DNA from 2 places in the Paenibacillus sp. Aloe-11 genome. Region 1 is predicted to be linked to the other one. Evidence: predicted binding sites of a transcription regulator. Region 1 holds the regulator's gene; the other holds the start of a gene.
The links. Region 1 encodes NrdR, which represses ribonucleotide reductase genes. Its sites were predicted from a motif close to AACACNATATATNGTGTT; they were not measured.
Positions count from the first base shown of each region.

Region 2: nrdI (class Ib ribonucleoside-diphosphate reductase assembly flavoprotein NrdI) is a predicted target of NrdR. The motif match lies at 1,545-1,562, and genes of this name have one in related genera.

Region 1 covers NZ_JH601050.1:512,314-515,727, forward strand. The annotation lists gene coaE (dephospho-CoA kinase) at 1-233, shown strand, start outside; gene WG8_RS08445 (lytic transglycosylase domain-containing protein) at 230-793, shown strand; gene WG8_RS08450 (alpha/beta-type small acid-soluble spore protein) at 910-1,134, opposite strand; gene nrdR (transcriptional regulator NrdR) at 1,240-1,707, shown strand; tRNA gene WG8_RS08460 (tRNA-Ala) at 1,831-1,906, shown strand; tRNA gene WG8_RS08465 (tRNA-Lys) at 1,920-1,992, shown strand; gene rhaM (L-rhamnose mutarotase) at 2,273-2,587, shown strand; gene WG8_RS08475 (sensor histidine kinase) at 2,593-3,414, shown strand, end outside.
Region 2 covers NZ_JH601050.1:705,693-709,106, forward strand. The annotation lists gene nrdE (class 1b ribonucleoside-diphosphate reductase subunit alpha) at 1-1,068, opposite strand, end outside; gene nrdI (class Ib ribonucleoside-diphosphate reductase assembly flavoprotein NrdI) at 1,055-1,414, opposite strand; gene WG8_RS09350 (DUF2500 domain-containing protein) at 1,787-2,152, shown strand; gene WG8_RS09355 (GNAT family N-acetyltransferase) at 2,224-2,784, shown strand; gene WG8_RS09360 (ABC transporter substrate-binding protein) at 2,902-3,414, opposite strand, start outside.

The DNA of each region.
Region 1 (3,414 bases):
TAGAGAGCTTGTACGAGGAAATTATGGTTGTGTATGTACCGCGTGAAGTCCAGCTCCAGCGTCTGATGCTTAGAGATGGACTGACAGAGGAACAAGCCGGACTTCGATTGTCTGCGCAAATGGATATCGAACAAAAAAGAAGGTTGGCCGATATCGTCATTGATAACAGTGGAACACTGGCTGAAACAGAACGGCAAATTGAGCTATTTTGGCAGCGAAAGGGACTTGCATGAACATACTGCGTAAAAAAAGAGTCCTGCTCGCTTTGTTTGTCGGTTTTGTTTTGATTCTGTTTTTCAGTTCCAATTGGATGTCGTGGTTTTATCCGATTCAGTATAAGGATGAAATTCGGCAGTATTCGCAGACGTATCAAGTAGACCCTTTCTTGGTGGCGTCTATTATCCGTGTCGAAACGAATTTCAAAACCAGTAAGCAGTCAAACAAAGGCGCATTGGGGCTTATGCAGATTATGCCTGATACCGCCAATTGGATTATGGACAGTGCTCAGGTTCAGAAGGTGCCGCTCGACAACGTAAAGCATGAGCCGGGGACCAACATTGAGCTCGGAACCTGGTATTTGCATAATCTGTCTACTAAATTTCAAGATAATCCGGTAGCGGTCGTAGCTGCTTACAATGCAGGACCAGGAAAAGTTCAAGAGTGGCTGAACAAGGGAGTGTGGGATGGAAAGGAAGAGTCCATTAAACAAATTCCCTTTGGTGAGACACGGCATTATGTGCAGCGAGTCATTTACTATTACAGGCAATATACAAAAATTTATAATGAGTTTTGAGTGACAAGTGAATGACAATATGGGCCTTTTGCCTTTAAAATGAAAAAAGCGCAGGACAGGCTGTACTTCACAGCCTATCCGTACACTTTTTGGTAACATCTACATTGATACCGAGATTATTGGTATTGACCTGCCAATTGTTGTTCGGCGATCGTTACGAGGCGTTTTGTGATATAGCCCCCGAGCGAACCGTTCTCATAGGAAGTCATGTTACCTTGGTATCCATCTTGAGGAATGCTGATACCCAGCTCTTGAGCGATTTCATATTTCATTTGCTCCAGAGCGCCGGAGGCTTTGTTGACTACCAGGTTGTTGGAGTTGCCAGAGTTTCCTTGTGCCATTGTTGTTCACCTCCTCGCGACGTGGTAAACATATTATGATCTGTTTCGACAAAATTATTACTGTAAAGTAACGGGAATTTACTGGAAAAAGGAAGTGATGATATTATGAAATGTCCGTATTGTGCTTACAATGGGACGAAGGTGTTGGATTCGCGGCCTGCGAATGATAACAAGTCCATTCGCCGCCGTCGTGAATGTGAGCAGTGTGCCAGGCGTTTTACCACCTTTGAAATGGTGGAGGAGACCCCTTTGATGGTTATCAAAAAGGATGGAAGCCGTGAAGAGTTCAGTCGTGATAAAATGCTGCGCGGTCTTATCCGTGCCTGTGAGAAGCGTCCTGTATCGGTCGAGCAACTGGATTTAATCGTGTCCCAGGTGGAAAATGCCATCCGCAACACGGCCGCCACCGAGGTGGACAGCCAGCAGATTGGTGAGCTTGTCATGGAACAGCTCTACCCTGTGGATGAAGTCGCTTACGTACGCTTTGCGTCCGTCTATCGACAGTTCAAAGACATTAACATGTTTATGAAGGAACTGAAAACACTGTTATCCAAAGATACAGCCAGCGACTGATCGCTGCCTGTATCTTGGGTAATGGTGGGAGATGATTATAATTTTTTTATAAAAGTATTGACAAAGGGTACAATATTTTATATGATATAGAAGTCGCTTGAAACGTTTTTAATTACAAAAAATGGGGCCTTAGCTCAGCTGGGAGAGCGCATCGCTGGCAGCGATGAGGTCAGGGGTTCGATCCCCCTAGGCTCCACCAATATTTTGATTATGGACTCTTAGCTCAGTTGGTAGAGCAGTTGACTCTTAATCAATTGGTCCAGGGTTCGAGTCCCTGAGAGTCCATCCTTTAGAAAAACGGCAGAAATGCCGTTTTTTTGTTGTTCTCAATATTAACATTAGTAACAAAATGAGTCTTAGGCCAACTATTGATCCATATTTATGATCCACTTATTTGTTTATTATTGATTTCAATGAAAAGATGTGAAAAACAATATTTTAGTGAATTGCGTCATAGGGCATCTATCGTATTCTAGTGTAATTTAGATAAATAAGAAAGATAAACAAATTCATCCTAAAATACTGCAAAAGACAAAATTGTTTTTAAAGTCTGGAGTGTTGAAAAGTGATTAGAAAAGCGAGTATTATGCATGTTTTTCCTGATTATTATGAAGAGTACAAGCGCCGCCATGACAAACTTTGGCCGGAAATGGCTGAAGTGCTAAAAAGGCACGGTGCGCACAACTATTCCATATTTCTTGATGAAGAAACGGGGAGCTTATTTGCTTTCTTGGAAATTGAAGATGAAGAAAAATGGGAACAAATTGCTCAAACCGATATTTGCCAAAAATGGTGGGCCTATATGGAGCCTTTAATGGAGACAAACCCTGATAACAGTCCTGTGTCAAGAAATTTAAAGGAAGTATTTTATTTGGAATAACAAATATGAAGAAGATATGGTTTTACTTTGCGAATATTTATATACATTCAAAGCTAAACGTAAAGCTTTTCTTAACGATTACATTGATTATGATGACAACGCTAGTATTTGTATTAGGGGGGCTTCAATATGCTTTTTCCCTCTATGATGAACAAATCTATGCAAAATCCGCACAAGTGCTGATGATGTCGTCCAACAACGTAGAAGAGAAGCTTGAAAGAGTAGAAGAAGTCAGTTATAACATAGCAGTCGACCCGTATATTCAAAAAATTTTATTAGATCTTCAAGGAAATGTAAAAGGCTATGATTTCTATCGTCTTGAACAGAAAATTGGAGATGAATTGGAAAAATATATAGATCCGGCAAATTACGTTCATTCTATTTATCTGTATGATTCAGCAGGAAGGGAGTTTTTAGCCGGGGATAGCAGCAAACCAATAAAGAATAAAGATAAGGAGCTTGCACTTAGTCAGGCGGATAAGTATGAGGGTAAAAACCATTGGATGGAGCTGGAAGGGAGCAATGGGGATTTAATTTCTGTTCGCCTTATCCAGTCTTATGGGAACTTAAACTTTGAAACCATCGGCAAACTGCTTATTCGTGTTCATTTAGACAAGATTGTAAGCGGTTTACCAAAGCCTCACGGAGAAATAGCAGGAAATATTGTGATTACAAAAGAGGATGAGATTTTTTATTCGGAAAAAGAAATAGATAATTTAAAAGAATATCATTTCAATGCAAAAGATGATCAGGGCTATAGTATCGAATACATTCATGGGGAAAGAAGCTTTGTCAGCCATATTACAACTGATTTTAAAGACTGGACA
Region 2 (3,414 bases), 190 kb from region 1:
ACTTTTATTCATCATGTATGGATAGCCGGATTCCAGCTGAATCATGGCAATTTTCGTCAGCATGTCACGTGCGCTCATCGCTATTTTCTTCTTCACCCGATCGTCGGCAAGCAGTGTATCGTACATTACATCCAGATCCATGTCGTCCAGATGCGTTCCATAGGCCTTGTACACACTGTACGGAGCAAATACATGCAAGGGTTCATTATCCTGAGCCAGCTTGTAAAAGCGGTTCGGCACCAGCAATCCGATGGAGAGGGTTTTAAGGCGCACTCTTTCGTCAGCATTGATTTTTTTACTATCCAGGAACTCCAGTACATCCCAACCAAAAATGTTGTAGTACGCCGCGCCGGAGCCCTTGCGCTGCCCCATTTGATCCGCGTAGGAGAATCCGTCTTCCATCAGCTTCAGCACAGGCATAATACCTTTGGCTGCGCCTTCTACGCCTTTAATCGCTTCACCGCGTGACCGCAGCTTCGACAGGTTGACCGCGACGCCGCCGCCGATTTTCGACAGCTGCATGCATGTATTAAGCACGTAGTTGATCGAGTTGAGAGAGTCGTCCATTTCGAGCAGGAAGCAGGATACCAGCTCTCCACGGCGACTTTTGCCTGCATTCAGGAAGGTGGGTGTAGCCGGCTGGAGGCGCTGCTCCATCATCGAGCGGGCCAACAGCCGCGCCGTATCAACATTACCGCGTCCCAAATGCAGTGCGACTGCTGCAACCCGGTCAGGATAATGCTCCAGATAGACCTTACGGTCATTGCTTTTTAGTGCATAATCGGTATAAAACTTGGATGCCGCCATATAGGAAGGGAATTTAAACTGATAGCTATGCGTGATATGGAAAATATCTTTAACTTCATCTGCTGTATAGCTATTATAGAAATTCTCGTAATAATCATTCTCAATCATGTACAGCACTTGAGCCGCTGTATCTGCAAACTTCAGGCTGCGTTCCTGAACTTCCTTCATAAATTCTGCGACAGCCTCTTGATCCTTTTCCAATTGGAAAAAGCCGTCTGTATCGCGTTTCATCAACATGTTGTTTAATTCAATATGCCGCAACTCGGCTCACCTCCTGTTTAAAACGCTCTACATCTCCGAACGTTCCAGATAATTCAAATTTACTAATCACAGGGACATTATAATAATCAGCAATCAAATCTGCGCTTTTTGCAAAGAAATCTCCCCAGTTTCGATTGCCGCTTGCAGCTACACCGACAAGGTTTTTAGCGTTTCTTTGCAAAAAGGAAGATACCCTCTCAGGTATCTGACCAAACCCTGTCGTATATGTAATGAGTACGTATGGTTCATCTATAGTCATTTGCTCCTGGATCTGAACCGCCGGAAGCTTGAGCTTTCCAATAAATCTTTTTACATTGCCGGTCTTGGAATCATAAGCAATCAGCATTGTAGGCATCCTCCTTAACAATTAACGAAAAAAAGAAAACGGCATTACCAGCCATTTAAAATGTTGGACTCTATATGTACATGTATTTTCATTCCTGTAAGTTCAAGATATCGGGCGAAAACACGTTTTTCACACTATATTTAGAGCACATTTTCTATTTTATATCTATATATAGTTTTGTCAATCGGTCCAAAGGGGATCAGAGGGCCCAGATCGGGTATAAGTCCAAGCGGGGTGCGGAAAAGAGCGAAAGAACTTTTTTTTCGTAAGTATGTTAAAAAAGTATTGGAGTTTTTGAGGTTGAAGATGTACCATTTGTCAATGGGCAATAGAATGGAAAATTTACATATTGCTGTAGAAAGGATGAAATAGATGGGAAGCAGTTATATAAATGAGGCTGAATCGTTTAATATGATCTTTTTTACTGTGTTTGGCATTATGGCTCTTTTAATGATTATCGGTATTGGCAAGACGATAGGAGCAGGGCTTTCCAATCAAGCCGCCGAACTGGTACAACGATCATGCAAAGTTGTGGATAAGCGGACGAGGGTACGCGGAGGGTCGGGCGATTTTTCGGCTTCGACATATTATTATATTACCTTTGAGTTTGACGGGGGTGAACGTAAGGAACTGGAGGTGAAGGATACGGACTTCGGTATGATTGTGGTCGGGGACCGTGGGGAGCTTCATTATAAGGGTACACGTGTTGTGGGGTTTGTGAGAATGATGGAAGCGTAAAGTATAGCGTAAAGTATATTGTAGAGAGCTGGAATGACTGAAAAAAAATACATACCGGAGGGAAGATGACGATGCCGCATATCATTGGGGAACGAATTGTATTGAGAGAATACCGTCTGGAGGATATACCTGATATACGAAAATGGGTCAATGACCCGGAAATTACATATGGCTTAAGCGATGTGTTTATCTATCCGCATTCACAATTCAATAGCGAATCCTTTGTACAGATGATGATTGACGGCAACTCCGAGATCAAGGGCTTTATCATTGCGCATAAAGACACACTGGACTATATCGGACAACTGGATTTATTTAAAATCAACTGGGTGAATCGGCACGCCACACTTGGTATTGTAATCGGGCGTGATGGTGACCTGGGCAAGGGCTACGGACGGGAAGCGATCCGGCTAATACAGAAATTTGCATTTCATGCTCTGAACCTGCATCGGCTGGAGCTGGAGGTCTATGCGTTCAATGAACGTGCATACCGTTGCTATCTGGCTTGCGGCTTCAAAGAGGAAGGTCGGCTACGGGAAAAGCTGTTCAGGGAAGGTCAATACTATGACATTATTCAGATGGGGATTTTGCGGAGCGAATATGAAGCTGCAGAGCAAGCGACGGAATCTTGAGCGTGAAGGCACAGCAATTATTTTAAAACGGGCGGACAGCATCAGGCTGTCCAGCCCTTATCTTTCATTTTATAAGTGTAACTTGAACTATAAAGCAGAATTTGAAAAAAACATAAATTATTTCTCCCCGTACCATAGCTTCAGCCGGTTTTGGATCAGGCCGGTGTAGACTTCTTCAGCCTTTGGTACACCTGCCTGGTCCAGTTCCTGCAGCATGCGGTCATAGACGGTGTCGAACTGATCCGGCTTGGCTAGTATAGCCTCAGGAATCCGTTTGCGCACAATGTCCTGCGACTTCTGATAAATGACATTATAGTTCGTATCGGTCGGAACAGGCATATTGTAGGCGGCACCCCACTCTTTTGCCGGGAAATCCTTTTCGTTCGGGAACAGGTCCTTCCATGTCTGGGCCTTGTATGCCTGAAGGGATTCTTTTTCGGCTTGGCTGTAATTTTCGGTAATCATTTCCGGATAATTGGTTGTATAGTAATTGCCAGAAGGGTCTTTGACGCTGTCCCCGTAATGAGGTCCCCATATCCAGTACAAACCGATACCTGACTCTCTAGTAAAAGAGGCATTATCGGTGTTTTTGCGTTGCTGTACGGCAGCCGGAATGACTCGTTTGCCGTT